DNA from 3 places in the Kitasatospora sp. NBC_00240 genome. Region 3 is predicted to be linked to each of the others. Evidence: riboswitches for the same ligand, from Rfam matches in the RefSeq annotation. Region 3 holds a riboswitch; each other region holds the start of a gene.

Region 1 (9,792 bases), 4.2 Mb from region 3:
CGGGCGGCAGGCCGAGCATGTCGACCGGGGCGGCCGGGCCGAGCAGCCGGAGCGTCCCGGTGCCGACGACCAGCGCCAGCACCACCGGGACGACCACCGCTGCCACCCCCAACGACAGGCCTCGCCGAGGCAGTTCGGCGATGGTCCGGTTGCGCCGCAGCGGCTGCTCGATCCAGCGCAGCGCGGCCGCGGCCGGCAGGGCGGCCGCCAGCGTCAGCCCCGCCTTGGCCGGCCAGCCGAGGGCGCCGAGCCGGGCCTCGGCGAGCACCAGCACCGGCCAGTGCCACAGGTACAGGTTGTAGGAGAGCCGGCCGACGGCGCGCGGCGCCCGGCCGGACAGCAGCCGCCCGACCCCGAGGCCGCCGCGCACCGGGTCGGCGGCCCCGGCGTCCGGGGTGCCCGCCAGGACGACCGCGGCCGCCCCGAGGGTCGGCACCAGCGCCGCGTACCCCGGGTAGGGAGTGCCGGCGTCGTACTCCAGCACGCACCAGACGATCGCCGCCGCCCCGGCCCACCCGGACAGCAGCCGGAGCGGGCGCGGCCCGCGCATCCGGTGCCAGGGCAGCAGCGCCAGCAGCGCGCCCACCCCGAACTGCCAGCCCCGGGAGGGCGTGCCGAGGTACGCCAGCGAGACCGAGCCGTGCGTCCAGTGCAGGGACAGGGCGAAGGAGCCGAGGGTGAGCAGGCCGGCGACGACCGTCACCGCCGAGCGGACCGCCCGGCCCCGCCGGACCGCCCGGGCCACCAGGAGGACGGTCACGGCGAGCAGCGGGGCCCAGAGCAGGTAGAACTGCTCCTCCACCGCCAGCGACCAGAAGTGCAGCAGCGGGCTCTGCTCCCGGCCCGCCGCCAGGTAGTCGGTCTGCTGCGCGACGAAGCGCCAGTTGGCCGCCGACAGCGCCGCGGCGAGGACGTCGTACTCGAGGTCGGTGCGCCGCAGCGGGACGGTCAGCCAGGCGCCGGCCAGCGCGACCGCGGCGAGCACCACGGCGGCGGAGGGCAGCAGCCGGCGGGCCCGGCGGGAGAAGAACTCGCCGAGCCGGATCCGGCCGGTGGTGACCGCCTCGCGTACCAGCAGGCCGGTGATCAGGTAGCCGGAGATGACGAAGAACACGTCGACGCCGACGAAGCCGCCGGCCAGGCCGGGGACGGAGGCGTGGAAGGCCAGCACGGCGAGGACGGCCACCGCGCGCAGGCCCTCGACGTCGGGGCGGAAGCCGGTGCGGCGGGAGGAGGGGGCGGCGGCGCCGGCGCCCGGGGAGCCGGCGCCGCCGGGTGGTGGGCCGGGGGGCGTGAGGGTCTGCGGAGCGAGTTCCGGAACCACGGTCGAGGACATCGGTGTGACCATCTTTCAACCCAGCCAGGGCAGCATCGGGCTGACCCAGCCGGAGGCGAGCAGGGCGGTGAGGACGAGGGTGGCGGTGGCGGCCGAGGCCTCCGGCCAGCGCCTGGGCAGCATGCCGCGGCCGGCCCGGCGCCCGGCTCGGGCGGCCTTCCGGGCGGAGCTGCGGGCCGGGGCGGCTGGCCGCAGTTCGGCGGCCAGGTCGCGGATCAGCGGGACGCCGATCTGGCACTGGACCACCAGGTACAGCCCGAGGCCCCAGTTGGGCTCCCAGCCGTTGCGGGCGACGGCCAGCGCGAGCCCGACCGTGGCCGCGCCGACCGAGGCGCAGAGCCAGGCGAGCGAGACCAGGACGACCTGGCGGGCCAACCCGCCGGGCCTCGCGCGGCCCGCACCGGTGGGCACCCAGGCCGCGCTGCGGCCGCGCAAGGTGTGCCAGAAAGCGGCGCCGGCTGCCACGCTCATCAGGACGTTGGAGCGGATCACCTCGACCCGCCAGCGGGTCCGGCTGATCCGGGGCAGCAGGACGTGCCAGAGCCAGAGCGGGGCCAGCAGCGGCAGGACGTGCCAGGGCCGGATCTCGTCCGGGTACCAGAACATCATCACCAGCGGCGGCAGCGGGGCCGCGAAGATGTTGACCGCCGTGGTCAGGTAGCCGACGACGCCCTCGTAGAAGCAGAGTCGCATCCGCCAGGGCGCCCGGATCCGCTTGAGCTCGGGGGTGCCGAGCAGGTGCAGGTTGCCCATCGCCCAGCGGTACTGCTGGTTGACGAAGGAGGCGAGGTTGTCCGGCGAGGTGCCCTTGGCGACCAGCACCGGGACGTACAGGGTGCGGAACCCCTGCTCGTACAGGGCGAGTCCGGTGAACAGGTCCTCGCTGTGGTCGAGCCTGGCGAAGCCGCCGGCGGCGTCGATCGCGGCGCGCCGGTAGACGGCGTTGCTGCCGCAGCAGATGGCGGCGTCGCTGGCGTCGCGGGAGGGCTGGATCCAGCGGAAGAACCACTCCTGGGCCGCGCCGGCGGCGCGCTGGATCCAGCTCATGGCCTCGTCGGTGTCGAAGCACTGCGGGCTCTGCACGATGCCGGTGCCGGGGTCGGCGAAGTAGGGCACCAGGTGCCGCAGGAAGTCCGGCCGGGGCGCGAAGTCGGCGTCCAGGATGGCGATGAACTCCGCCGAGCTCAGGGTGAGCGCGTGGTTGAGGTTGCCGGCCTTCTTGAGGTGCCCGCGGTCGGGCCGTACGACGTACGCGTAGCCGTACCGGGCGGCCAGGTCGGCCACCTCGGCGCGGTCGCCGTCGTCCAGCACCCAGACGGTCAGCGCGTCCGGCCAGTCGACGGCCGAGACGGCGCGGTAGGCGTTCTCCAGGACGTCGAGCGGTTCGCCGCAGGTCGGCAGGTAGAGGTCGACGCCTGGCAGTTCGGCCGGCTGCCAGGCGTGCACCAGCACCTCGTGCGACTGCCGGGTGAGCCGGCGCTGGCGCAGGCTGTTGACGGAGGACAGGGCGAGCGCGGCGAGGTTGAGCACGAGGACCGCGAGGAAGGCCCAGAGGGCCGGGGTCCGCAGCGAGAAGGTGAGCATGGTCGCCGCGGTGAAGACGAAGGCCAGCGAGGTGCAGATCAGCACCCAGCGGCGCTGCGGTCCGAAATACCAGTAGAGCTCCTGATCGGAGGGAGGTTGAGGAAGGTGATGGACAGTCATAGGGCCCCCACAGCCGCTGGTCCGACAGCATCCTGGGGGAACCGTACCGCAATTGGTATAGACCATTGGACCACCGGTCGCGGGGCGGACGGCATTCGGCCACGGCCGTGCGCCGGCGGTGATCATTTCAGCGCCCGGCCGGTGCGCGGGGGATCGGCAGGCCTCACCGGGGTGAACAGTCGTCCAACTTCCTCGCGCCGGCCCCGCCGGCCCCTCGGTGGACGGCGCGACCGCCTCGGCGTACGGTCGGGTGGCCCGGTCTCCGGTTCGCTGCCCGGTTCGCCCGGGATGTCGCGGTAGGGGTGTTTCCGCCAGGTCAAACCCCCGTTGCGTGGCGGAGTGTGACCGAACGTCGATTGACGGGGCCGATTCGGCATTCGTACACTCGGACCGGCGAAGAATGTCAGCTTTGGGCCCCGGCCGGCTGACTGGCAACCCTCCACTGTGGCGGGGTGCCGCCGGGGATAAGCCGGGCGACATGGGTGTCATGTCGCAAGCACAGTGACCCCGGGTACACAGGGGGATGGAGACGGTCATGCAGCGCGTGCACGGCAGCCGTGCCGTTCGGCCCAGACTGGTGGCCAGGTTGGCTGTCGACCTCGTCCGCAGTGCCAGCTCGCTCTGTCGTTGAGGCCGTGCGACCGGACCCCCACCGGGGGTCGCGGTTCGGTTCGCGTGTCATGGCCCCGGGCTCCGGGCGGCCAGTGACGCACCTCGTTTCCGGCCTCTCGTACGACGGGTAGCGCAGCGTAGCGCGGCCCGGTCGTGCGCCCTGCTCCAGGAGAGCGGATGCTCACGTCCCCCGCGCGTGCCGCGCGTCTTGTCCACCGATCCGAACCATCAGGCCGTGACAGCGAGTTCCGGCTGCTCCGCCACGCCCTCGACCGCTCCCTGCGCGGCCGGGGCGGCGTCGTCGCCCTGGGCGGCGCGGTGGGCACCGGCCGCACCGAACTGCTGCACGTCTTCTCCGAGGCCGCCGCCGACCACGGCGTCCGGGTGCTGTCCGCGGCCGGCTCGCCGCTGGAGAAGGACTTCCCGTTCGGGATCGTCCACCAGCTGTTCCAGAGCGCCGGCCTCGACGCCGCCGCCGACGCCGAGGTGGCGCACCTGCTGGAGGGCGGCCCCGACACCCCGGCCGGCGAGGGCGGCCCCAGGCTCACCCCGCGCGCCCTGCACGGCCTCTGCTCGCTGGTGCTGCGGCTCGCCGAGCGCGCGCCGCTGCTGCTCGCGGTCGACGACCGCCAGGACGCCGACGTGCAGTCGCTGGAGTTCCTGCTCTACCTCGTCCGGCGGACCAGGGCCGCCCGGGTGCTGACCGTGCTCAGCTCGCGCGAGACCATGACGCCGCCCAACCCCTTCTTCGAGGTCGAACTGGCCCGGCAGCCGCACCACGAGCGGGTCCGCCTGGAGCTGCTCCCGGCCGGCCTGGTCTCCGAACTGCTGCACGAACGGTTCGGCGCCGACGCCGCCCTCCGGCTGACGGCCGAGGCGCACACGCTGACCGGCGGCAACCCGCTGCTCGTCCAGGCCCTGCTGGAGGACCAGGAACCCGGCGGGGCCCGCCACGAACTGGTGGTGGGGGAGAGCTACCGTCGGGGGCTGATGAACTGCCTGCACCGGATGGACCCGCTGGCCCTGCGCTGCGCCCGCGGCGTGGCCGTGCTCGGCCGCCCCGCCGAGCCGGAGCTGCTGGCCGAGCTGCTGCTGCTGGCACCGCAGTCGCTGTCCCGGGCGTCCTACCTGCTGCACTCCGCCGGACTCTTCCACGAGGGCAGGTTCCGGCACCCGACCGGCGGCGGGGACCTGCTGGCCGCGATGAAGCCCGAGGAGCTGGCGGCGCTCCACCACCGGGCCGCCCAGCTGCTGCGGGCCTCGGGCGCGTCCGCCGACCGGGTCGCCGAGCAGCTGCGCTCGGCCGAGGGCCACGTCCGGGCGCCGTGGGCGACCCCGGCGGTAGGGACCGACGGCCTCGGCGGGACGCTGGAGGAGATGCTCAGCGACTGCGACCCGGGCGGTCCGGGCGGTTTGGGTCGTCCGGGCAGCCCGGGCGGGATCGACGGGATCGGCGGCCCGGAGGGGCCGGCGCCGCTGGACGGGCCGGCGGTGCCGGACGGCTGGGCGCAGGGCTGGATGTCGGCCGTCCCCCCGCAGCGACCGCCGCGGCAGCCGGCCCCCGGCCCGGCCCTCGCGCCGGCGGCCGGGCGGCCCGCCTCCCGTCCGGTGCGGGCGGCCGGGTTCCACCCGGTGCCCGCCCCCGCGGCCGACGGCGGGGCTCCGGAGCCGGCCCCGATCGTGCTGCCGTGGGCCGCGGGCCCGACGTGGACGCCGGAGCCGGCGGCCGAGGAGACCGTCCGGATCGAGTGCGTGCCCTGGCTGCCCGGCACCGAGGCGGAGTCCGCCGAGGCCGTCGCGCGGCGCGAGCTGAAGGCCGTCCGCTACCTGTTCTGGCACGGCCGCGTCGCCGAGGGGACGGCCGCCCTGGAGCGCTTCGAGGCCGACCGGCCCGCCGGCGCCGAGCCGGCCGGCCTGCGCGAGCTGCGCTCGTGGCTCGGCTACTGGTTCCGGTCGCTGTTCCCGCAGCCTGCCCCCGGGCAGGGCGCCGGCGCCGGGGACGGCCTGGCCGTCCTGGGTGGACTGCTGGCCGGGCTGCCGGCCGAGGAGTCGGTGCTCAAGGCCGAGCGGATCCTGCGTGAGGGCCGGCTCGGCGGCGGCTCGGTGGAGTCGCTCACCTCCGCGCTGACCGTGCTGGTCTACGCGGACCGGTCGGACCGCGCGGCCCGCTGGTGCGAGCCGATCGCGACCCGCACCGCCGCCGCCAACTGCAGTTCCACCTGGCACGCGCTGTTCTCCGCGCTGCGGGCCGAGGTCGCGCTGCGCCAGGGCGACCTGCGGACCGCCGAGGAGGCCGCCCGGGCGGCCTTCGCCCGGATCCGCCCCGAGGGCTGGGGAGTCGCGGTGGGCTACCCGCTGTCCACGATGATCTCGGTACGCACCGCGCTCGGCCGGCACGAGGACGCCGCGCGCTACCTGGCGCTCGCCGTACCGGCCGAGACCTTCCAGACCCCGGCCGGCCTGCACTACCTCTACGCCAGGGGCGGCCACCTGCTCGCGGTCGGCCGGCCCGAGGAGGCGCTGGCCGACTTCCGGGCCTGCGGCGAGCTGATGGCCCGCTGGGACATCGACCACCTGCCGGGCCTGGTGCCCTGGCGGGTCGGTGCCGCCCGGGCCGAACTGGCCCTCGGGCGGCGGCAGTCGGCCGTCGCGCTGGCCGACCGGCAGCTGGCCGCGCTGGGGCCGGCCGGGCACGCGAGGGTCCGCGGGATGGCGCTGCGGGCCAGGGCGGCGGCCGGCGGGCCGGGGGAGCGGACGGGCCTGCTGGAGCGGGCCGTCTTGGCACTGGAGGCGGCCGGGGACGGCGCGCAGCTCGCCGCCGCGCTGGGCGAACTGGGCGCCACCCACCGGGTCCAGGGCGATCTCGGCCTGGCCCGGTCGGCCGAGCGCCGGGCCCGTCCGGCCGGTTTGCAGGCGGCCCGCCCGGGCGGCCCGCGGCCGCCGACGGCCGAGCCGCCGGCGGCTCGTGGCGTCGACCGTGCGGTCGAACGGGCCGTCGACCCGGGGACCGCGGCGCCCGAGGAGGGCGCCGACCGGCTCAGCGACGCCGAACGCCGGGTCGCCGGGCTGGCCGCCCGCGGGCTGACCAACCGCGAGATCGCCCGCAAGCTGTACATCACCGTCAGCACGGTGGAGCAGCACCTCACCCGGGTCTACCGCAAGCTCGGGGTCCGGCGGCGCGTCGATCTCCGCTGCTCGCCTTACCTCGGCGGGGAGTTGGCCGGCTGACCGAGCGACTGCAGGACGCCCCGGGAGCGGGCCCCCGCGAGACCCCTAGCGACGCCTAGGGGTCCCGCAGGGGCCCGCTAGGGGTTAGCGGCAAGGGCACTGATCACCAGACTGAGGAGCGCCGGAAGAACCCTTTCTCAGAGGTGGAAGCTCACGATGGCGCGCCAGGAACAGTTGCACCCGTCCTTGCCGGAAACCGTGCTCGCGACAGCGACCGCCGTCATCGGATCGGCGTGCCGCCTGCCCGGAGCGCCCGACACGCAGGCCTTCTGGCGACTGCTGGAGGAGGGCGTCGGCGCGGTCGGCGCCTTCCCGCCCGGGCGCTTCGCCGAGGGCGAGCCGGCCCGCCCCGGTGGCTTCCTCGACGAGGTCGGCACCTTCGACCCCGAGTTCTTCGGCATCTCGCCGGCCGAGGCGGCCGCCGCCGATCCCCAGCAGCGGCTGGTCCTCGAACTGGCCTGGGAGGCCCTGGAGGACGCGGGTGTACTGCCCCGCAGCCTGGCCGGCCGGGCCGCCGGGGTGTTCGTCGGCTCGATCGCGAGCGACTACGCCACCCTGGTGGCGCAGGCCCCCGAGGCGGTCACCCGGCACAGCCTGACCGGCCTGAACCGGGGCATCATCGCCAACCGGGTCTCCTACGCGCTGGACCTGCGCGGCCCCAGCCTGACCGTCGACTCGGCCCAGTCCTCCTCGCTGGTGGCCGTGCACCTCGCGCTGGAGAGCCTGCGCAGCGGTGAGTCCGAGCTGGCGCTGGTCGCCGGGGTGAACCTCAACCTGGCGCCCGACAGCACGCTGACCGTCGACCGCTTCGGCGCCCTGTCGCCCGACGACCGCTGCTTCACCTTCGACGCCCGCGCCAACGGCTACGCCCGCGGGGAGGGCGGGGTGCTGCTGGTGCTGAAGCCGCTGGCCCGGGCCCTGGCCGACGGCGACGACGTCCAGGCCGTGCTGCTGGGCAGCGCCGTCAACAGCGACGGCGCCACCGACGGGCTCACCGTGCCCGGCGCGCCCACCCAGGAGGCCGTCGTCCGGGCCGCCGTCGAGCGGGCCGGGGTGGCGGGCCACCAGGTCCAGTACGTCGAGCTGCACGGCACCGGCACCCAGGTCGGCGACCCGGTGGAGGCCGCCGCGCTCGGCGCCGCCCTCGGCGCGGGCCGCGATCTCGGCCAGCCGCTGCTGGTCGGCTCGGCGAAGACCAACGTCGGCCACCTGGAGGGCGCGTCCGGCATCGTCGGCCTGCTCAAGACGGTGCTGAGCGTGCGCCACCGCAGGCTGCCGGCCAGCCTCAACTTCGCCACTCCCAACCCGGCGATCCCCTTCGACGAGCTGGCGCTGCGGGTGCGGACCGAGTCGGGCCCGTGGCCGGACGAGGACGCTCCGCTGATCGCGGGCGTCAGCTCCTTCGGGGTCGGCGGCACCAACGCCCACGTCGTGGTCGCCGAAGGGCCGGCCGCCCGGGAGGCCGCGCCGGGTGCCGGGGGCGGCCCGCTGCTGTGGCCGCTGTCCGCGCGGAGTCCGCGGGCGCTGCGGGCGCAGGCCGGGCGGCTGCTCGACCTGGTCGGGGAGCACCCGGGCCCGGACGCCGTCGACCTCGGGCACTCGCTGGCCACCACCCGGACGGCCTTCGAGCACCGGGCCGCCGTCGCCGGCGCCGACCGGGCCGAACTGGTCGAAGGACTGCGGGCGCTGGCCGGGGGCGGGCAGGCGCTGAACCTGGTCCAGGGCGTCGCCCACCAGGCCGGGCGGACGGTGTTCGTCTTCCCCGGCCAGGGCTCCCAGTGGGATGCCATGGCCCGCGAACTGTACGCCACCGCACCGGCGTTCGCCGACAAGCTGGCCGCCTGCGAGGCCGCCCTGGCCCCGCACACCGACTGGAGGCTGACCGACGTCCTGCTCGGCCGGCCCGGCGCGCCCTCCTTGGAGCGGGTGGACGTCGTGCAGCCCGCACTGTTCGCGGTGATGGTCTCGCTCGCCGCGCTCTGGGAGGCCGCCGGCGTCCGCCCGGACGCGGTGATCGGCCACTCGCAGGGCGAGATCGCCGCCGCGCACGTGGCGGGCGGGCTCACGCTGGAGGACGCCGCCGCGGTCGTCGCGCTGCGGGCCCGGGCCATCGCCGGGCTGGCCCGGCCGGGCTCCGGCGGGATGGCCTCGGTGCCGCTGCCGGAGGCCGAGGTCCGGGCCGCGCTGGCGGCCTGGGAGGGCCGGATCGGCATCGCGGCGGTCAACGGCCCCTCGGCGACCGTCGTCTCGGGCGAGCGCGAGGCGATCGACGAGCTGCTGGCCGGCTACCGCGAGCGGGGCGTGCGGGTCCGGCTCGTCCCCGTCGACTACGCCTCGCACTCGCCGCAGGTCGAGCCGCTGGAGCGGACCCTGCCCGGGCTGCTGGCCGGGATCCGCCCGCGGGCCGGCCGGACGGCCTTCTACTCGACCGTCACCGGCGGGCTGCTCGACACCACCGAACTGGGCCCCGGGTACTGGTACCGCAACCTGCGGCAGACGGTCGAACTCAGCAGCGCGGTACGGGCCGCCCGGGCCGACGGCCATCTGGCCTTCGTCGAGGCCAGTGCCCACCCGGTGCTGACCGTCGGCCTCGGCCAGATCCTGGACGGCTCGGCGGCGGTCACCGGCACCCTGCGGCGCGACCACGGCGGCCTGCCGCAGTTCCACCGCGCAGTCGCCGACCTGTTCGCCCAGGGCGGCACGGTGGACTGGACGGACTTCTACGGCCCCGACGCCCGCCGGGTGGCGCTGCCGACCTACGCCTTCCAGCGCCGCCGGCTCTGGATCGCCGCCGCCCCCGGCCGTACTCCGCTGACCGCCGCCGCACCCGCCGGGCCCGGCCCGGCCGACCTGCCCGCAGCCATCGACCCGCCCGCAGCCATCGACCTCGCCCAGCCGCCCGCACCGGCCGG
Region 2 (9,792 bases), 2.5 Mb from region 3:
ACCCGGACACGGGGCGGCGCCGTGGCGCACAACGTCTCCTACGACCTGCCGCTGCGCTACAAGACCGCCCGGCACGCCGGCGCCAAGCAGCGGATCGGCGCGGCCGCCGCCGCCCTGATCGCCCCCGGCGAGGTGGTCGGTCTCAACGGCGGGACGACCACCACCGAGGTGGCCCGGGCCCTGGCGGTGCGGCCCGAACTGGTCGAGCGCGCGGAGGGAGCGCCGGGCCGGCTGCTGACCATCGTCACCAACGCCTTGAACATCGCCAACGAGTTGACGGTCCGTCCGCAGGTGAAGATCGTCGTCACCGGCGGGGTGGCCCGGCCGCAGTCCTACGAGCTGATCGGCCCGCTGGCCAACGCCGTCCTGGACGAACTGACCCTCGACGTCACGGTGTTGGGCGTCGACGCGGTTGACGTGGTGCACGGTGCGACCGCCCATCACGAGGGTGAGGCGAGCGTCAACCGGCTGCTGGCCGAGCGGGCCCGCCGGGTGGTGGTGGTCGCCGACTCCTCCAAGCTCGGTCGCCGGGTCTTCGCCCGGATCTGCGGACTGGACCGGATCTCCACCCTGGTCACCGACACCGAGGTGGACGAGGAGCTGGCCGCCGCCTTCACGGAGGCCGGCGTACAGGTGATCACGGCCTGAACGCGGCGAGATGACCATTCGAACCCCGAACGGACGGACGGGTGTTCTGTCCCGAATCACCTGATTGCCATTGCGCGTGCTGCAACGTGATCCGGCACTTCGATAACTACCTCCGTGAGGTCTGGACCTCCGGGAGTCCGCTTTGGGAGTGTTACCGCCAATCTCCCCCCAAGAAGGCGGTACATCGCAGTGAACAGGCGTGCCCACGGGTCCCTCCGGCTGATCGGTTCGGCGGTCGTCGGCGCGCTGCTGCTGACCGGCTGCGGCGGGGCCTCGGGCTCCGACGTGACGCTGAAGCTGGTCGCTGCCGACTACGGCGACGACGAGGCGACCAGTTCCCGGCCCTACTGGGAGGATCTGGCCCGGCGCTTCGAGGCCGCCAACCCCAAGATCAAGGTCAAGGTCGAGGTGGTGAGCTGGAACGACATCGACAAGCGGGTCGCCGAGCTGATCAGGAGCGGCTCCTCGCCCGACCTCGTGCAGACCGGCGGCTTCGCCGACCAGGTCGCGGCCAAGCGGCTCTACCCCGCCGCCGACGTGCTCTCGATGGAGACCCAGGCCAACATCAGCGAGGGCTTCGCCCACGCCGGGCAGGTGCTCGGCACCCAGTACGGCATCCCCTTCGTCTCCTCCTCGCGGGTGTTCTTCTACAACAAGACGATCTTTCAGAAGGCGGGCATCACCGCGCCGCCGGCCACCTGGTCCGAGCTCAAGGCGGACGCCGACAAGATCAAGGCCAAGGTGCCGGGGGTGACCCCGTACGCGCTGCCGCTCGGGCCCGAGGAGGCCCAGGGCGAGTCGATGATGTGGGCGATGAGCGGCGGCGGCGCGCTCTCCGACGACGTCGGCAACTACAGCATCGACAGTCCGCAGAACCTCGCCACCTTCGGCTGGCTGCGCTCCAACCTGGTCGAGGCCCATCTGACCTACCCCGACCCCGGCACGGTCGACCGCAAGACCGCCTTCAACGACTTCGCGACCGGCAAGGTGGCGATGCTCAACGGCCACCCCTCGCTGCTGGGCAAGGCCACCGCCGCGAAGATCGACTTCGGTACGGCGGCCATCCCGCGCAAGGACGGCGTGGGGAAGACCGGCACCCTCGGGGTGGCCGACTGGATGATGGCGTTCAAGGCGAACGGTCACAAGCTGGAGATCAAGCAGCTCCTCAACTTCGTGTACGCGAAGCAGAACACGCTCGCGTTCGACGAGAAGTACAACCTGCTGCCGGTCACCCAGGACACGCTGGCGGAGATGAGCAGCAACGGGAAGCACGAGGACCTCAAGCAGTTCCTCGCGGTGCTGCCGAACGCCAGCTTCTACCCGCTCGGCGACCCCGCCTGGGAGCAGGTCAGCAGCAAGATCAAGAAGGAGATCGCGCAGGCGGTCACCGGCGACGCCAAGCAGGTGCTGGGCGGCCTGCAGGAGGCGGCGGTCGCGGAGGCCAAGCGGGTCCGCTGACCACGGCGGCCGGCCCGGGCCCCGGGATCGGGGTCCGGGCCGGCCGGTCGGTCTGCGCCGGTCGGTCCGCGCCGGTCGGTCTGCGCCGGCGTTCCGTGCGGGCTCCATGCGGTCGGACGCGGGATCAGGCGCGGGGATCAGGCGAGAGTCAGGGCGTACGCCTTGCGGAGCGTCTCGTGCACCGTCCAGGTGGTCCGGTCGCCGGCGTGCAGCACCGCGGCGTCGCCGGGGCCCACCTCCAGCGTCGGGCCGCCCTCGAAGGCGATGGTGGCCCGGCCGCTGAGCACCACGAAGAGCTCGTCGGCCTCGGTGTCGGTGACCACCCCCGGGGTGATCTGCCAGATCCCGCGCAGCTGGCGGCCGTCCTCGGACTCCCAGAGCACCCTTCCGGACACCTCGGGGGTGCCGGAGACGATCTGGGCGGGGTCGAGCGGGTCGGGTTCGAGCTCGGCGCTCGGGATGTGCACGGCGAAGCTGTCGGTCATGCCCCGACGCTAACCCGGCCGCGCCCGCCGACGGGGGCGCCACAGTGTGTCGGACCGCCGGGGGAGAATGACACCTCGTAGGGCCCGGACGGGGCCCGGCCGACGGATGCGGAGGTGGCGGCGGTGCCCGAACTCGGAGCGCGCGACCTGGCCGTCCTGGCCCTGGAGGCCAGGCCCTGGCGGACGGCCGGCGCCAAGGAGCGGGCGATCCGCGAGGAGCTCGGCCTGTCGAGCACCCGCTACTACCAGCTGCTGAACGCCCTGCTCGACCGCCCGGAGGCGCTCGCCCGCGACCCGCTGCTGGTCAACCGGCTGCGCCGGATCCGCGAGCGCAAGCGCGAGGCGCGCTGACCGTCCCCGGCGGCCCGCCCTGGGAGCGCCCGCGCGCGGCGCGGTGTGCCGCGCGGGGCCCTGGGTAGGGTCGGGGCATGGCCATCATCGAGTTGCCGGAGCCGGTTACCGCTGCTGGACGCGAGGGGCTGGCGGCGCTGCTCGCCGACCCCGGCGGGGCCGTCGCGGCCTTCGACTTCGACGGGACGCTGGCCCCGATCGTCCCCGACCCCGCCGCCGCCCGCGCCCACCCCCGGGCGGCCGCCGCCCTGACGGCCCTGGCGCCGCTGGTGGGATCGCTGGTGGTGGTGACCGGCCGGCCGGCGGCGCTGGCGGTCGAGTACGGCGACCTCGCGCGGGTGCCCGGTCTGGTCGTGCTGGGCCAGTACGGCGTGGAGCGCTGGGACGCCGGCAGCGGCGAGGTACGGGCGCCCGCGCCGCACCCGGGCGTGGCGCAGGTCCGGGAGCTGCTGCCGGGCCGGCTGGAGTCGCTGGGCGCCGGCGCCGGCACCTGGGTGGAGGACAAGGGCCGGGCGCTGGCCGTGCACACCCGCCGGGCGGACGCCCCCGAAGAGGTCCTGGAGCTGCTCCGGGAGCCGATGGCCGCGCTGGCCGCCGAGCACGGGCTGATGGTGGAGCCCGGCCGGCTGGTGCTGGAGCTGCGCCCGCCGGGCGTCGACAAGGGCGCGGCGCTGAGCGCCTTCCTGCGCGAGCGGGCCGCCCGCGGCGTCCTGTACGCCGGGGACGACCTGGGCGACCTGGCGGCCTTCGCGGCGGTGGAGAAGGGCCGTACCGAGGGGGTGCCGGGCCTGCTGGTCTGCAGCGGCGCGGTCGGCGACGCCCCCGTGCGCGCCCTCGCCGACCGGGCGGACCTGGTCGTCCCGGGCCCGGCCGGCGTGGTGGCACTGCTGGAGGCGCTGGTGGAGCGGCTGTCGGCCGGTCGGCCGGGCGGCCCGGGGGTCAGCCCAGCGCGGTGAGCTGGTCGAGGAACCACTGCTGCGGCGGCAGCGCGGTGGCCGCCGCGGCCAGCCGCTTGGTGCGCTCGGTGCGCTCGGCGGCGGGCATGGTGAGGGCGCTGTGCAGGGCCTCGGCGGTGGCGATCACGTCGTACGGGTTGACGGCGACGGCGTCCTCGCCGAGTTCGGCGAAGGCGCCGGCCTCCCGGGAGAGCACCAGCGCGCAGCCCGCGTCGGACACCACCGGGACCTCCTTGGCGACCAGGTTCATGCCGTCCCGGATCGGGTTGACCAGCGCCACGTCGGCCAGCCGGTAGGCCGCCAGCGACCGCGGGAAGTCGTCGTTGACGTGCAGGATCAGCGGCTGCCAGTCCTCGGTGCCGAACTCCTCGTTGATCTCGCCGGCGATCCGCTCCACCGAGGCCGTGTACGCGCGGTACTCGGCCAGGTCGGTCCGCGAGGGGTAGGCGAAGGCGACGTGGACGACCCGGTCGTGCCACTCGGGGCGGGTCCGCAGCAGGTGCCGGTAGGCCAGCAGCCCGCGGACGATGTTCTTGCTCAGCTCGGTGCGGTCCACCCGGACGATCGTGCGGCGCTCGCCCACGGCCTCCCGCAGGGCGGCCAGCCGCTCCTCGACGTCGGGGCGGTGCGAGCGCTCGCGCAGGAAGTCGGCGTCGGCGCCCAGCGCGTGCACGCCCAGTGCGGTGGTGCGCCCGGCGTGGGTGACGGTGAGCGCCTCGCGGTCGACCTCGGCGCCGAGCACGTCCGCGCAGCAGTCCGCGAAGGCGAGCGCCCATCGGCGGGTCAGGAAGCCGGCCCGGTCGGCGCCCAGGATGCCGGTCAGCACCGCCTCGGCGACGTCGTCCGGCAGCATCCGGTAGTAGTCCGGCGGTGCCCACGGGGTGTGCGAGAAGTGGCCGATCCGCAGGTCGGGGCGGCGGGCCCGGAGCAGTGCGGGCACCAGCGACAGGTGGTAGTCCTGCACCAGCACGGCGGCGCCATGGGCGGCCTCGGCGGCGAGCGCGTCGGCGAAGGCGGCGTTGTAGGTCTCGTAGGCCTGCCACTCGGTGCGGAAGCCCGCGTCGAAGGCGGGCTCGGTCGGGGTGGCGTAGAGCAGGTGGTGGACGAACCACAGGGTGGAGTTGGCCACCCCGTTGTAGGCCCGGGCGAAGGTCTCGGGGTCGATGTCCAGCATCCGGACGGCCTGTCCTCCGACCTCGTGCCCGGCGCGGTCCAGCCTGCCGTCCGGGGCCTGTCGGGCCGCCTCCCGGTCGGCCTCGCCGAGCGCCGCGCAGACCCAGACCGCGGACGGGTCGTCGATGGCGGAGAGCCCGGAGACCAGGCCGCCGCCGCCCCGGCGCAGGGCCAGGGTGCCGTCCTCCTGGTGGCTGAAGGACACCGGACCACGATTGGAGGCCACCAGGACGGGGGCGCTGCCGGTCGGACTCGAACGTGCCGTCGTGAGATCGCCCATGATGGGAACCTTGCCGGGGTCCGGCACCGCCAAACTTCCTGGAGACGGGCTAGTACCCGCTGTGACGGCTCACATACTCGGGGACGGTGTGCATCGGCGGCCGCTCCAGCGCGCCGACCGGGTGGGTGCGGGCGGTGAAGCCCGCGCCGGTCCGGGTGAACTGGGTCAGCAGCGGGTGCACCAGGTCGGCGGAGGCCTTGAGCCGGTGGGTGCGGTCCAGCCGCTCCAGGGCGGTGCGGTAGATGGTCGCGGCCATCCGGCCGAGCGCCTGGCTGTCCTGGTGGCGGTGGTGGCGCACCCCCACGTCCACCTGGGCGAGCGCGTCCAGGCCGGCCGTCTCCAGGGCGTCCACCAGCAGGCCGAGCTCCACGCCGTAGCCGGTGGGGAACGGCAGCCGCTCCAGCAGCGAGCGGCGGGCCGCGTACTCGCCGCCCAGCGGCTGGACGAAACCGGCGAGTTCCGGCCAGTGCAGGTTGAGCAGCGGGCGGGCGACCAGCTCGGTGACCCGGCCGCCGCCGACCGGGTCGATGGTGGCGTCCCCGTCGGCGCCGGCCCCCGGCAGCTCGTACGGCCGGTCGTACATCGCCTTGACCAGCTGGATGCCCGGATCGGTCAGCAGCGGGCCGACGATGCCCGAGACGAAGGCCGGGTCGAACTCGCGCAGGTCGGCGTCCACGAAGCAGACGATCTCGCCGGAGGTGGCCAGCAGGGAGCGCCAGAGCACCTCGCCCTTGCCGGGCTCGGCGGGCAACCGGGGCAGTATCGCGTCCCGGTGCACGACCCGCGCGCCGGCCTCGGCGGCCACCTCGGCGGTGCGGTCCGCCGAGCCCGAGTCGACCACCACCAGTTCGTCGACCAGCGGCAGACGCTCCATCAGCTCCCGGCGGATCACCGAGACGATGGCTCCGACGGTCGACTCCTCGTCCAGGGCGGGCAGCACCACGCTGATCGTCCCGGCCGGGCCGGCCGCCTCCTTGGCGGCGAGCAGGCTGTGCACCGGTCGGTCGGCCGCGCTCCAGGACCGGCGGCGCAGCCAGGACGCCACCTCCGGGAGAAGCGCGGGGGGCAGCTCGGCAGGCACGGCACACTCCTTGCTGGGGCGCCTCGGCGGCGCGGGTCGGGTGAGGCGGTTCCACTCGCCGGGGCATCTCGCTTGGCGGACGGACCGCTTGGCGGTTGACGCCTTCGGATACAGTCTTCGTACAGCGCATAGACCTTCGCACGCCGGGGTTGCCCGCTGCGCAGGACCACAACTTCACAGAGCTCATCCAGAGGGACTGAGGGAACGGCCCGTCGACGTCCCGGCAACCTTCTCGCACGGCAGCTTCGGCGACTGTGGCGGGACAGGTGCCAATTCCGTCCTGTGGCGCGCCCGCGTCATGGGGAAGATGAGGAGAGAGGCCTCCGCCATCATGGCTACCACCGCGACCACCGCTCCCGGCGCCGCAGACGTGACCGCTTCCGTCGACCTCGGCCCCGCCACCGCACTGTCCTGTCGGGAGTGCGGCACCCGGTTCCCGCTCGGCCCGAGCTTCGCGTGCCTGGAGTGTTTCGGCCCGCTGGAGATCGCGTACGACTTCGGTTCCGCCGAGGCGGCCGACCTGCGCAAGCGGATCGAGGCCGGCCCGGCGTCGATCTGGCGCTACGCCCCGCTGCTGCCCGTCCCCGCGGACGTCGCCTCCAAGCCCAATCTGAACCCGGGCTGGACCCCGCTGGTGAAGGCCGACAACCTGGGCCGCGAGCTGGGTTTCACCGCCCAGCTGCACGTCAAGGACGACTCGGGCAACCCGACCCACTCCTTCAAGGACCGCGTGGTGGCCTGCGCCATCGAGGCGGCCCGCGCGTTCGGTTTCACCACCCTCTCCTGCTCCTCGACCGGCAACCTGGCCGGTGCGGTGGGCGCGGCGGCCGCCCGGGCCGGTTTCAAGTCCTGCGTGTTCATCCCGCACGACCTGGAGCAGGGCAAGATCGTCATGGCCGGGGTGTACGGCGGCGAGCTGGTCGGCATCGAGGGCAACTACGACGACGTGAACCGCTTCTGCTCGGAGCTGATCGGCGACCCGGCCGGCGAGGGCTGGGGCTTCGTCAACGTCAACCTGCGGCCGTACTACGGCGAGGGCTCCAAGACCCTGGCCTACGAGATCTGCGAGCAGCTGGGCTGGCGCCTGCCGGAGCAGATCGTGATCCCGATCGCCTCGGGCTCCCAGCTCACCAAGATCGACAAGGGTCTGCAGGAGCTGATCAAGCTCGGCCTGGTCGAGGACCGGCCCTACCGGATCTTCGGCGCCCAGGCGGAGGGCTGCTCCCCGGTCTCCGCCGCCTTCAAGGCGGGCCGGGACGTGATCCGCCCGGTCAAGCCGGACACCATCGCCAAGTCGCTGGCCATCGGCAACCCGGCGGACGGCCCGTACGTGCTGGACATCGCCCGCCGCACCGGCGGCGCCGTCGAGGATGTCACGGACGCCGAGGTGGTCGAGGCGATCAAGCTGCTGGCCCGCACCGAGGGCATCTTCGCGGAGACCGCCGGCGGGGTGACCATCGGCGTGCTCAAGAAGCTGGTCGAGACCGGGCAGCTGGACCCGGCGAAGGAGACCGTCGCGATCAACACCGGCGACGGCCTCAAGACCCTGGACGCGGTGGCCGATGCCGGTCTGACCGCGACCATCCGCCCGACGCTGGAGTCCTTCCGGTCGGCCGGTCTCGCGTCCGCCTGATCCCCCCACCCCGCTAGGAGAGCCACCGCCATGAGCGCCAACGTCCGCATCCCGACCATCCTGCGCACCTACACCGGCGGCGCCGCCGAGGTGGCAGCCGAGGGCGCGACCCTCGCCGAGGTCATCGCCGACCTGGAGAAGAACCACGCCGGCATCGCCGCCCGGGTGCTCGACGACACGGGCAAGCTGCGCCGCTTCGTCAACATCTACGTGAACGACGACGACGTGCGCTTCGCCGAGGGCCTGGCGACCGAGATCAAGGACGGCGCCAGCGTCTCGATCATCCCCGCGGTGGCCGGCGGCTGCTGAGCCCGATCGGCCGCGCGCCGAGCCCGCCCGGGTCGCCCGGGCGGGGTCCCGCACCCACGAGCCGCCTTCACGTCCGGAATTCCATTTTCCGGTCGGGGAGGCGGCTCGCCGCACTTGGGTGGGAATTCGGCCGCCCGCGGCGGAGTAAAGTGTGCGACAGCCGATGATCGGGCCCCCTCCCCCGCCGGCGGATCTCCGCCCCCGCGGGCGCCCCGTACGACCTTGCCAGCTCGGCCACTGAGACCGGCGCTTGTGTCGTGCCTGTGAAACATGTCAGGCAGGTGTCAGAATTCCTGCTGCGATTTGCGCAATTCGTCCGGTATGCCCGGCGTGAAATGCCGAATTTCTCCACATTCATCCTGGACTGCCCCCCGCCGAGTGCTGTGAATTCCCAGCAGTGGGGCCTGTTGCAGAGGGCGTTGATACGGATACATTCAGCCGCGGTCGACGCATTCACCCGCTCGAAGGGCCACCGTCCGGTGGCTCGGGAACGGGCGACTGCGGCGTGCACGGCTGCGCTCAGGGGGGGTTCCCCGGGCCGGCCTCTAACCAGACCCGGGCCCGCGACCTGCGGGATCCGTGAAGGGCCAGCACAGCACTAGGGGAGTTCGGAATGGCTCAGGGCACCGTCAAGTGGTTCAACGCGGAGAAGGGCTACGGCTTCATCGCGGTCGACGGTGGTGCGGACGTGTTCGTCCACTACAGCGCGATCCAGATGGACGGCTACCGCACCCTCGAGGAGGGCCAGCGGGTCGAGTTCGAGATCTCCCAGGGACAGAAGGGCCCGCAGGCGGACATGGTCCGCGCGGCGGTCTGACCTTTCCGGACCCCGGAGCCTCGGCTCGGCCCACGGGCTGGTGATCCGCTTCGACCGGCGGGCCCGTACGACTCACGTCGTGCGGGCCCGCCGGCATGTCCGGCCCCGGCGGCGCGGACCGGATGGTGCGTACCGGAGCCGTCGGTGCCGGTCCGGCCCCCCGGGAGTGCTGCGGGAGGGGGGACGCGACCGGCCGGATCCTCGACGGGGCTTGCACTCGCCATGCCGGAGTGCTAATCATTGGCGTTAGCACTCACAGCTTGAGAGTGACAACGGACCGGGTCGGTGAGGCCCCCGGGAGCGGTAGGGGAAAGGACCCCCGCACACCAGGGCCGTCCGTCGCGGGCACCTTCCGGTCCGAGCATTCACCGCCGTCTCGGAGGACCACTTCACATGGCAAAGATCATCGCGTTTGACGAGGAAGCTCGCCGCGGCCTTGAGCGCGGGATGAACCAGCTTGCCGACGCTGTCAAGGTGACGCTCGGCCCCAAGGGCCGCAACGTCGTCCTTGAGAAGAAGTGGGGCGCCCCCACGATCACCAACGACGGTGTCTCCATCGCCAAGGAGATCGAGCTCGAGGACCCCTACGAGAAGATCGGTG
Region 3 (9,792 bases):
GGTGGCCTCCCAGGGCGTCGACAACGTCAGCCACGGCTGTACCGGCATGAGCACCGAGAACGCCAAGTGGTTCTACGAGCAGACCCGGGTCGGCGACCTCGTCCAGGTGGTCAACAGCAAGGGCGCCGGCATGGAGCCCTTCGGCAACGGCTTCGGCGACTGGAACCTCACCTGGGACGACTGGGTGAAGCACAGCGCCACCGGGAAGCCGGTCAGCACCGACGGCCCGGTCAGCCAGGGTCAGACCGCCGCGGTGATCCTGCCGCAGCTGTAGAAGTACGGCCGGCCCCACGGTGACAGCGCGCAGCTACTCGATCTTGTAGGGACCTCCGGGTGGTACGGAGTTGCCGTCCTCGCCTTTGATTGGTGCGTGCATCAGATGTGCGGCCGGCTCACAGTCAGCAGTGGCGCCGGCGGTATGCGGCCGGGACGTCTGCGCCGACTCGAGGAATCGGGCGGTGATGGGCGGAGCGGGGACCGTGGTCCCGGCGTCTGCGGACGAGGGAGCGGCGGGGCTGAAGCAGCAGACAGGTGAGGCCCTCGTCCTGCGGGTCCGAGCGTCGCAGCGGGGTGAAGATCTCCGCTGCGACGCCTCCCCATCGTCACGCAGGACACTCTCGATCGAGGGCCATGCCCGCAGCCGGGCCAGCGGGGCCCCCTCGGCCCGCCTCCGCGCACCGACCGGCAAAGCTCTACGAGGCCTCGTAGGCCATCCGCAGTGCCGTCGCGACCGCCGCCTCGGCGTCCGCCCGGGGGACGCCGAGGCGGCGGGCCCGCTCCGCATACTCGGTGGCGGCGGCGGCCGTGAGGCGGTGGGCGGTGTCCCCGGTGGCGGCGATCAGGGTGCCGCGTCGGCCGTGCGTCTCGACCACGCCCTCCGCCTCCAGCTCCCGGTAGGCCCGGGCGACGGTGTTCGCGGCCAGCCCGAGCCGCTCGGCCAGCGCCCGTACGGTGGGCAGCTTCAGGCCGGTGGGCAGCTCGCCGCTGCGGGCCTGCTCGGCGATCTGGGACCGGATCTGCTCGTACGGGGGAGTGGCGGCATCGGGGTCGACGGACAACTGCACGAGGGCTCCTGACGGGCGGTGGGACGGTACGGAAGGTGGGACGGTCCGGAAAAGCCCGAGGGCCGCCGACCAGGGAAGTCTGGTCAGCGGCCCTCGGGGGTGACGCGGGGTGCGTACGGGATCAGTGGTGGCCGTGGCCGCTGGTGATCTCGTGGTGCTCCTCGGCGGTCGGCTTGGCGATCTGGCTGCCTTCGCCGTAGAAGCCGCGGGAGAGCTTGGCACGGGTCTTGGTGAGGACGCCGGTCTTGGCGGCGACACCGTTCTCGTCCACCTCGGCGGGCAGCTCCATCGGGAGGGGCTGCTCGTGCGCGGTGAGCTTGTGCAGCTTGTCCTGCGGGAGCTGCGCGTGGATCTCGACGAACTCGCCGTGCGGCAGGCGCTTGATGACGCCGGTCTCGCGGCCGTGCAGCACCTTCTCCCGGTCACGGCGCTGGAGGCCGAGGCACCAGCGCTTGGTGATCACGAAGGTGATCACCGGGAGGACGAAGAAGGCCACCCGGACGAAGTACGTGATGTCGTTGATCGACAGGTGCAGGTGGGTCGCGATCAGGTCGTTGCCACCACCGATCAGCAGCACCAGGTACAGGCTGATCCAGGCCGCGCCGAGGCCGGTGCGGACCGGGGCGTTGCGCGGGCGGTCCAGGATGTGGTGCTCGCGCTTGTCACCGCTGACCCAGGACTCGATGAACGGGTAGACCGCGATGACGGCCAGCACCAGCGGGAAGACCATCAGCGGCACGAACACACCCATGTTCAGGGTGTGGCCCCAGGCGCGGATCTCCCAGCCCGGCATGATGCGGATCAGGCCCTCGGAGAAGCCCATGTACCAGTCCGGCTGGGCGTCGGTCGACACCTGGTCGGGGCGGTACGGGCCGTACGCCCAGATCGGGTTGACGGTCGCGATCGCGGCCATCGCCGAGATGATGCCGAAGACCAGGAAGAAGAAGCCACCGGCCTTCGCCATGTAGACCGGCATCAGCGGCATGCCGACGACGTTCTTCTCGGTCTTGCCCGGTCCGGCCCACTGGGTGTGCTTGTGGTAGAAGACCAGGATCAGGTGCGCCACCAGCAGACCCACCATCACACCCGGGATGAGCAGGATGTGGATGGTGAAGAAGCGCGGAATGATTTCCGTGCCCGGGAACTGCCCGCCGAACAGGAAGAACTGGAGGTAGGTGCCCACCAGCGGGACGGCCAGGACCGCGCCCTCCATGAAGCGGACGCCCGTACCGGAGAGCAGGTCGTCCGGCAGCGAGTAGCCCATGAAGCCGTCGAACATGCCCAGGAAGAGCAGCAGGAACCCGAAGATCCAGTTGACCTCACGGGGCTTGCGGAACGCGCCGGTGAAGAACACGCGCATCATGTGCACGAGCATCGCGGCGACGAACACGATCGCGGCCCAGTGGTGGATCTGGCGGATCAGCAGACCGCCGCGGACATCGAAGCTGATGTCCATCGTGGAGGCGTAGGCCTCCGACATCCTGATGCCGTTCAGCGGGGCGTAGGAGCCGTGGTAGACGACCTCGCCCATGCTCGGGTTGAAGAAGAGCGTCAGGTAGACGCCCGTCAGGATGATGATGATGAAGGTGTAGAGGCAGATCTCACCGAGCATGAAGGACCAGTGGTCCGGGAAGATCTTGCGCAGGTTGGCCTTGGCGAGGGAGTAGATCCCCAGCCGGCCGTCCGCCCAGTCCGCTACCGCCTCGGCCTTGTTGGCGGGCTTTTCGCGGGTGCTGGCCGGCTTGGACGCGCCACGGGTGGCGCTGTTCGCGGCACTCATGAGCGCTCCCAGAAACTCGGGCCGACGGGCTCCGCGAAGTCGCCGGTGGCGACCAGGAAGCCCTCTTCGTTGGTGGTGATCTTGAGCTGCGGCAGCGGGTGGCCGGCCGGGCCGAAGATCACGCGGGCGCCGTCGGCCAGGTCGAAGGTCGACTGGTGGCAGGGGCACAGCGCGTGGTGCGTCTGCTGCTCGTAGAGGCTGATCGGGCAGCCGACGTGCGTGCAGATCTTGGAGTAGGCCAGGATGCCCTCGAAGCCGAGCTCCGCGGAGTCCTTGTCCTTGATGTTCTCCGGGGCGATCCGGACGAGCATCAGCGCGTCCTTGGCGATCTGCTGCTGGAAGAACTCGTCGTCCTCCTCCAGGCCCTCGGGCTTGGCGAAGGTCAGCGAGCCGACGACGATGTCCTCGGCCTTCATCGGCTTGTTGGTGTTCATGTTGACCAGCGGCAGCGGGTGCTCCGGCGTGGCCAGGTCCCAGCCGGTGTGCTGCAGCTTGTCCTCGGGCAGCGGGCCCAGGTCGCGCAGCAGCACCACACCCGACAGCGGGACGAGCGCCATCGAGCCGATCAGGGTGTTGCGGATCATCTTGCGGCGGCCGAAGCCGGACTCGGCGGCGCCGGTCTTGAACTGCTCGATGACGTCCGCGCGGACCTCGTCGTCAGCCTCGATCGGGTGCCGCTCCGCCGGGAGCTCGTGGTCCGACATCAGCGTGCGGGCCCAGTGGACCGCGCCCGCGCCGATGCAGAACAGCGCCACCCCGAGGGTCAGGCCGAGCGCGAAGTTCAGCGCGCTGACGTGGCCCAGCGGGAAGATGTAGACGATCTTGTCTGCGTCGATCGCCACGTAGGAGGCGATGAAGCCCACGGTGGCGAGCATCGACACGACGAACATCAGCGAGACCTGGCGCTCGGCGCGCTTGGCCGCCCGCTCGTCGATGTCGGTGCGACGCGGTTCGTGGGCCGGCAGGCCCGGGTCGGCGAACGGGTCACCGTGCGTGGCGACCTCGTGCTGCCCTGCGGAGCCGTGCGACTCCGGGAGCTTGTCTTCTGACATGTCGTGGCTCATGACTTCCGGGCCTTGGTGGTGTGGGCGGCGACCCAGATCGCGACCGCGATGAGCACGCCGAGACCGAAGATCCAACCGAACAGACCCTCGGTCACCGGACCGAGGCTGCCCAGGGTCAGACCACCGGGGTTGGGCTCCTCGTCGAGGTGGCGGACGAAGGCCACGATCTGGCGCTTCTGCTCCTCGGGCATGGTCGTGTCCGGGAAGGAGGGCATGTTCTGCGGGCCGGTCTGCATGGCCTCGTAGATGTGCTTGGCGTCCACACCCTCCAGCGAGGGGGCGTACTTGCCCTGGGTGAGGGCACCACCCTGGCCGGCGAAGTTGTGGCACTGGGCGCAGTTGGTGCGGAACAGCTCGCCGCCCGCAGCCACGTCATCCGGGTTGGTCGAGGTGTACTGCTTCTCGGTCGGCGCCACCGGGCCCGGGCCGAGCGACGCGACGAACGCCGCGAGCTGGTCGATCTCGTGCTGGGAGTAGATGTTCTTCTTCTTCGGCACCTGGGCGCCGGGCTGCTGGGCCGGCATGCGGCCCGTGGCGACCTGGAAGTCGACCGCGGCGGAGCCGACGCCGACCAGGCTCGGACCGTCACTGCTGCCCTCGCCGTTGAGGCCGTGGCAGGAGGAGCAGCCGACCGCGAAGAGCTTCTTGCCCTCGTCGATCGCGAGCGACTGCGCGGCAGTGTCGGCCTGCGCCTTCTCGGCGGGCGCGAACGCGGCGTACAGCCCCCCGGTGGCCGCCAGGGCGAGAAGTAGAACGACCAGCGCCGCCAGTGGGTGGCGCCGTCGTGCGGAGAGCTTTTTCACGGAATAACCCCGGTGTCAGGATCTGGTCGACTGGTGGGTGCGCCCGGCGGCCGGTCTGGCCGGAACGGCAGGCTGCCTGTCTAGGGCTGCGCGCGCGGTCGGTCGGTGGGTGCGTCGTTCACCGGCAGCAGGGTCGTCTTCGGTGAGGGCGCCCCGCGGCCGGCGGCCAGCGACCTGATCAGCTGGTTACTTGATCAGGTAGATGGTCGCGAACAGGCCGATCCACACGACGTCGACGAAGTGCCAGTAGTACGACACCACGATGGCGGCCGTGGCCTGCTCGTGCGTGAAGCGCTTGGCAGCGTACGTGCGCCCCAGGACCAGCAGGAAGGCGATCAGACCGCCCGTCACGTGCATACCGTGGAAGCCGGTGGTCAGGTAGAACACCGTGCCGTACGGGTCGGAGGACAGCGACAGGCCGTCCTTCTTGACCAGCTCGGTGTACTCGAAGATCTGGCCGCCGATGAAGATCGCGCCCATCACGAAGGTGATGACGAACCACGAGCGGAGCTTCTTCACGTCACCGCGCTCGGCGGCGAAGACGCCGAGCTGGCAGGTCAGCGAGGAGAGCACCAGGATCGTGGTGTTGACGGAGGAGAAGGGCACGTTGAGCGCGTGCGCCTTCTCGCTCCAGAACTCCGGCCCCTTCACGGAGCGGAGAGTGAAGTACATCGCGAAGAGGGCCGCGAAGAACATCAACTCGGAACTCAGCCAGACGATCGTTCCGACGCTGACCATGTTCGGCCGGTTGACCGATCCGTGCGCGTGCCCGGTTTCTACTGCTGTTGCTGTCGCCACGACGGACATTATGTCGGTCCCTTATTCCGTCTTCACGCCGGGGGGTCTCCCTCGGAGTGTCCGGTGCGTGCGATATGCCCCGTTGGGGGCCGTGAGCGGGTCCGGCGGGCCGGTCGGCGCGGCTATGTCCGTTTTCTGACGGTTGTTCGGGCCTCCGGGGGCTCGCCGGATGACCCCGAGCACTCCTTTGCCCTGCGTGTCGGGGGCTCCGCCGTCCACCGGGTCGGCTAGCGGTCCGCCGTACGGGTGGTCTGTGCGCGTCAGGGTGACGCGGTGCCCCCGGGCGGGTGACGGTTCAGCGCGGCGCCTTGGAACCGGCGCCGTCCGGTCCGCCCGCCGATCTCCTCGGCGGGATCGCGCGGGAGGGGCTCCACGGCGGGTGATCGGGAGTAGCATCCGGAAGAGGTGGACGTGGTCCGGATCACATTTGAGGGAGCAGGGCCCCATGGCGCACACGACCGACGAGACGCTCACCGTCCTCGTCTACAGCGATGACCGCAACACCCGCGAGCAGGTGCGGACGGCCCTCGGCCGGCGCCCGGCCGCGGATCTTCCCGAGCTCGAGTACCTGGAGTGCGCGACCACGCCCGCGGTGCTCCGCGCACTGGAGAAGGGCGGGGTGGACCTCTGCGTCCTGGACGGCGAGGCCGTCCCGGCCGGCGGCCTGGGCCTGGGCCGCCAGCTCAAGGACGAGATCTACGGCTGCCCGCCCGTGCTGGTGCTGATCGGCCGGCCGCAGGACTCCTGGCTGGCCGCCTGGAGCCGGGCCGACGCCGCCATCTCCCACCCGGTGGATCCGGTGGCGCTGGCCGAGGCCGCCGCCACCCTGCTCCGCAACCGGATCGCGGGCCGGACCCCGGCCACCCACTGACGGTCGGGCCGGGTGCGTCCCGGCGCCCGCCCCCGAACGGCCCGGCGCCCGCCGCCGTCCGGGGGCGGGCGCCGGTTGCCGTCGGTGTCCGTCCCTCCCCGTGCGCTGCGGCGCGGCCGCCCCGGCCGGCGGTCCGGAGCATGCCTCGGCTCGGGTGCCGCTCTCCTTGGAACCTCTTCTCCAGTACGGCTGTCTCAGTACTAGAGAAGAGGTGTGAAGGCATGGGCGGCCGTGCCTCGCCGCTGGATAGGCTGGCCTCCTGGTCCCCGGAGCCCTTCCGGCAACACCGACGAGAGCTGGAGTCAGCCATGGTGAACGCGCACCCTGCGAACGGCGGCAACGACCCCGTGCAGGTGGTCCGCGTCTGGCCGGATCTCCTGTCCGCGCTGCTGAGGGGTGAGGACCTCACCCAGGACGACACGGCCTGGGCGATGGACCAGATCATGACCGGTGCGGCGAGCCCCGCGCAGGTGGCCGGCTTCATGGTGGCGCTGCGGGCCAAGGGCGAGACGGTCGACGAGATCACCGGCCTGGTCGACGCGATGTACGCGCACGCCGAGCCGCTGCACATCCCCGGCCCGGCCGTCGACATCGTGGGCACCGGCGGTGACCGTGCCAAGACCGTCAACATCTCCACCATGTCGGCGATCGTCGCGGCCGCCGCGGGCGCCAAGGTGGTCAAGCACGGCAACCGCGCCGCCTCCTCGGCGAGCGGCTCCTCGGACGTGCTGGAGAAGCTCGGCATCAGACTCGACCTGCGGGCCGCGCGGGTCGCCGAGATCGCCGACGAGGTCGGCCTGACCTTCTGCTTCGCGGCGAAGTTCCACCCGGCCATGCGGCACGCCGCCACCGCCCGGGCCGAGCTCGGCGTACCGACGGCCTTCAACATCCTCGGCCCGCTCACCAACCCGGCCCGGGTGACCGCCCACGCGGTCGGCTGCTTCGACACCCGGCTGGCCGGGCTGATCGCCGGCGTGCTGGCCCGGCGCGGCTCCACCGCCCTCGTCTTCCGCGGCGACGACGGCCTGGACGAGCTGACCATCTCCACCACCTCGCGGGTCTGGATCGTGCAGGGCGGCGTGGTCACCGAGACCTCCTTCGACCCGCGCGAGGTCGGCATCGAGCTGGTCGGCCTCGAAGCGCTGCGCGGGGCGGACGCCGCCTACAACGCGGACGTCGCGCGCCGGCTGCTGGCCGGGGAGCCCGGACCCGTCCGGGACGCCGTCCTGCTGAACACCGCGGCCGCGCTGGTGGCGCTGGACCTCACCGAGGCGCCGCTGGCCGAGCAGCTCGCGGCCGGGATGGAGCGGGCCGCCGAGGCGGTCGACTCGGGTGCGGCGCAGTCGCTGCTGAAGCACTGGGCCGAGGCCAGCAGCCGGCCCTGACCGGCCCGCCGACCGGACGGCGACCACCCGGGCGGCGACCGGCCACCGATCAGTGACACCTCGCCCGGCCGAGGCCAGCCGTCGGCGCGCGTCCGGGAGCCGGACCGCTCAGGTGGCCACAGCCGGGCCGGCGCCCAGGCGTTCGAGGCCCGCGGAGCATTGCTGCGCGGGCCTTCGCCCTGCCCCGGCGCCCGTCCGCGTCCACATACCGGACTGCTGTTTGACCACCAGGCGGGCGCCGCCTAGAGTCTTCGCCAGGTCATGAGTGACAGCGACAAGCCCCAGCTTGCTGTCCGGCAACCCTCCGTCCGTGGCGGGGTGCCCTGGGTGAGGACCGGGTCACGCGGCAGTCCGTCCGCGTGGCAAGCGCGGACCACCGGTGTATTTCGGCACTCCCGGGGTCCTGACCTCAGAGGAGTGCATCCCCATGTCTGTGACCACCGATCTCTGCGCCCCGCTCGCCGTCCTCGGCCACGACGTCCAGGTCCCGCTGGTCAACGGCGAGAAGGTGGCCTACGCCGCCCTCGACTACGCCGCCAGCTCCCCGGCGCTCCAGCGGGTCTGGGACGACGTCGCCGCCTACGCCCCCTACTACGGCAGCGTGCACCGCGGCGCCGGCTACCTCTCGCAGCTCTCCACCGACCTGTTCGAGCAGAGCCGCCGCACCGTCGAGGAGTTCCTCGACCTGCGCGAGGGCGACCAGGTGGTCTTCACCCGCGCCACCACCGACTCGCTGAACCTGCTGGCGGGCGCGCTGCCGGCCGGCACCCGGGTCTTCGTCTTCGAGACCGAGCACCACGCCTCGCTGCTGCCCTGGCGCCGCGAGGGCCTGACCGTCGACTACCTGCGCGCCCCCCGCTCGCACGCCGAGGCGGTCGCCGCGCTGGACGAGGCGCTGGCCGGCGCGGGCGAGGGCCCGAAGCTGTTCTGCGTCACCGGCGCCTCCAACGTCACCGGCGAGCTGTGGCCGGTCGCCGAGCTCGCCCGCACCGCCCACCGGTACGGCGCCCGGATCGTCCTGGACGCCGCCCAGCTCGCGCCGCACCACCGGGTCTCGGTCCGCGAGCTGGACGTGGACTGGGTCGCCTTCTCCGGCCACAAGCTGTACGCGCCGTTCGGCTCGGGCGTGCTGGCCGGCCGCAGCGACTGGCTGGACGCCGCGGAGCCGTACCTGGCCGGCGGCGGCGCCACCCGCACCGTGGCCCGTGAGGTGGACGGCTCGGTCGCCGTCGAGTGGAACTCCGGCCCGGCCCGGCACGAGGCCGGCTCCCCGAACGTGATCGGCGCCTACGCCGTCGCCGCGGCCTGCCGGGCGCTGACCGAGGCCGGCTTCGACGCGCTGGAGGCCCGTGAGCAGCAGCTGATCGCCCGCCTCAAGGCCGGCCTGGCCGAGATCCCCGAGGTCAAGGTGCTCAGCCTGTTCGGTGAGGACTCCGCCCGGGTGGGCGTGCTCTCCTTCGTCGTCCAGGGCTGGAACAGCTCGCACTTCTCGGCGGCGCTCTCCGCCGAGTACGGCATCGGCGTGCGCGACGGGCTGTTCTGTGCCCACCCGCTGGTGCGCACCCTGCTCGGTGGCGAGGAGGCCACGCCGTCCGAGTGCGGCGCGCCGGAGGCCTCGCTGCCCGGCGAGCGCAGTCTGAACGCGATCCGGGTCAGCTTCGGCGCCGGCACCCCGGACGAGCACCTGGACCGGTTCCTGACCGCCGTCCGCGAGCTGGTCACCGACGGCGCGGCCTGGAACTACCGCAGCGAGGGCGGCCGCTGCGTCGCCGACACCCGCCGGGCCGGCTGACCGCGGGAGCCACCCGGCCGGAGCGGTCCGGCCGGGTGCCGGGGGCGGCCTGGGAGCCCGGCCACCCGCCCGGCCGGCTCTCCCGGCCGCCTGAGCCGCGTGGGTCGCCGGCTACTCGCCCAGGCCGAGGGCGAAGGCGGCCTCCAGGTCGTGCTGGGAGTACGTACGGAAGGCGATCTGGGTCTCGGTGTGCTCCACGCCCGGCACCTTGTTGAGCTGACCGGGGATCACGTCC

The links. A riboswitch is a leader RNA that binds a small molecule or an ion and turns the genes downstream of it on or off. The one in region 3 is predicted to bind S-adenosylmethionine.
Positions count from the first base shown of each region.
Region 1: another riboswitch for S-adenosylmethionine. It lies ahead of OG689_RS45025 (putative leader peptide); the one in region 3 lies ahead of OG689_RS29660 (aminotransferase class V-fold PLP-dependent enzyme).
Region 2: another riboswitch for S-adenosylmethionine. It lies ahead of thrC (threonine synthase); the one in region 3 lies ahead of OG689_RS29660 (aminotransferase class V-fold PLP-dependent enzyme).

Region 1 is NZ_JAPEMU010000001.1:2,724,606-2,734,397, reverse strand. It holds gene OG689_RS11680 (acyltransferase family protein) at 1-1,336, opposite strand, end outside; gene OG689_RS11675 (cellulose synthase catalytic subunit) at 1,352-3,040, opposite strand; SAM riboswitch class IV at 3,433-3,545, shown strand; gene OG689_RS45025 (putative leader peptide) at 3,564-3,671, shown strand; gene OG689_RS11670 (LuxR family transcriptional regulator) at 3,830-6,880, shown strand; gene OG689_RS11665 (type I polyketide synthase) at 7,037-9,792, shown strand, end outside.
Region 2 is NZ_JAPEMU010000001.1:4,467,006-4,476,797, reverse strand. It holds gene OG689_RS18850 (DeoR/GlpR family DNA-binding transcription regulator) at 1-648, shown strand, start outside; gene OG689_RS18845 (extracellular solute-binding protein) at 838-2,106, shown strand; gene OG689_RS18840 (cupin domain-containing protein) at 2,244-2,591, opposite strand; gene OG689_RS18835 (DUF3263 domain-containing protein) at 2,715-2,942, shown strand; gene otsB (trehalose-phosphatase) at 3,020-3,898, shown strand; gene OG689_RS18825 (trehalose-6-phosphate synthase) at 3,882-5,351, opposite strand; gene OG689_RS18820 (glucosyl-3-phosphoglycerate synthase) at 5,401-6,432, opposite strand; SAM riboswitch class I at 6,613-6,746, shown strand; gene thrC (threonine synthase) at 6,764-8,065, shown strand; gene OG689_RS18810 (MoaD/ThiS family protein) at 8,096-8,374, shown strand; gene OG689_RS18805 (cold-shock protein) at 8,988-9,191, shown strand; gene groL (chaperonin GroEL) at 9,585-9,792, shown strand, end outside.
Region 3 is NZ_JAPEMU010000001.1:6,920,212-6,930,003, forward strand. It holds gene OG689_RS29620 (Ig-like domain-containing protein) at 1-274, shown strand, start outside; gene OG689_RS29625 (GntR family transcriptional regulator) at 693-1,064, opposite strand; gene OG689_RS29630 (ubiquinol-cytochrome c reductase cytochrome b subunit) at 1,186-2,844, opposite strand; gene OG689_RS29635 (Rieske 2Fe-2S domain-containing protein) at 2,841-3,896, opposite strand; gene OG689_RS29640 (c-type cytochrome) at 3,905-4,711, opposite strand; gene OG689_RS29645 (heme-copper oxidase subunit III) at 4,898-5,518, opposite strand; gene OG689_RS29650 (hypothetical protein) at 5,955-6,380, shown strand; gene trpD (anthranilate phosphoribosyltransferase) at 6,689-7,765, shown strand; SAM riboswitch class IV at 8,023-8,140, shown strand; gene OG689_RS29660 (aminotransferase class V-fold PLP-dependent enzyme) at 8,193-9,557, shown strand; gene OG689_RS29665 (Lrp/AsnC ligand binding domain-containing protein) at 9,669-9,792, opposite strand, start outside.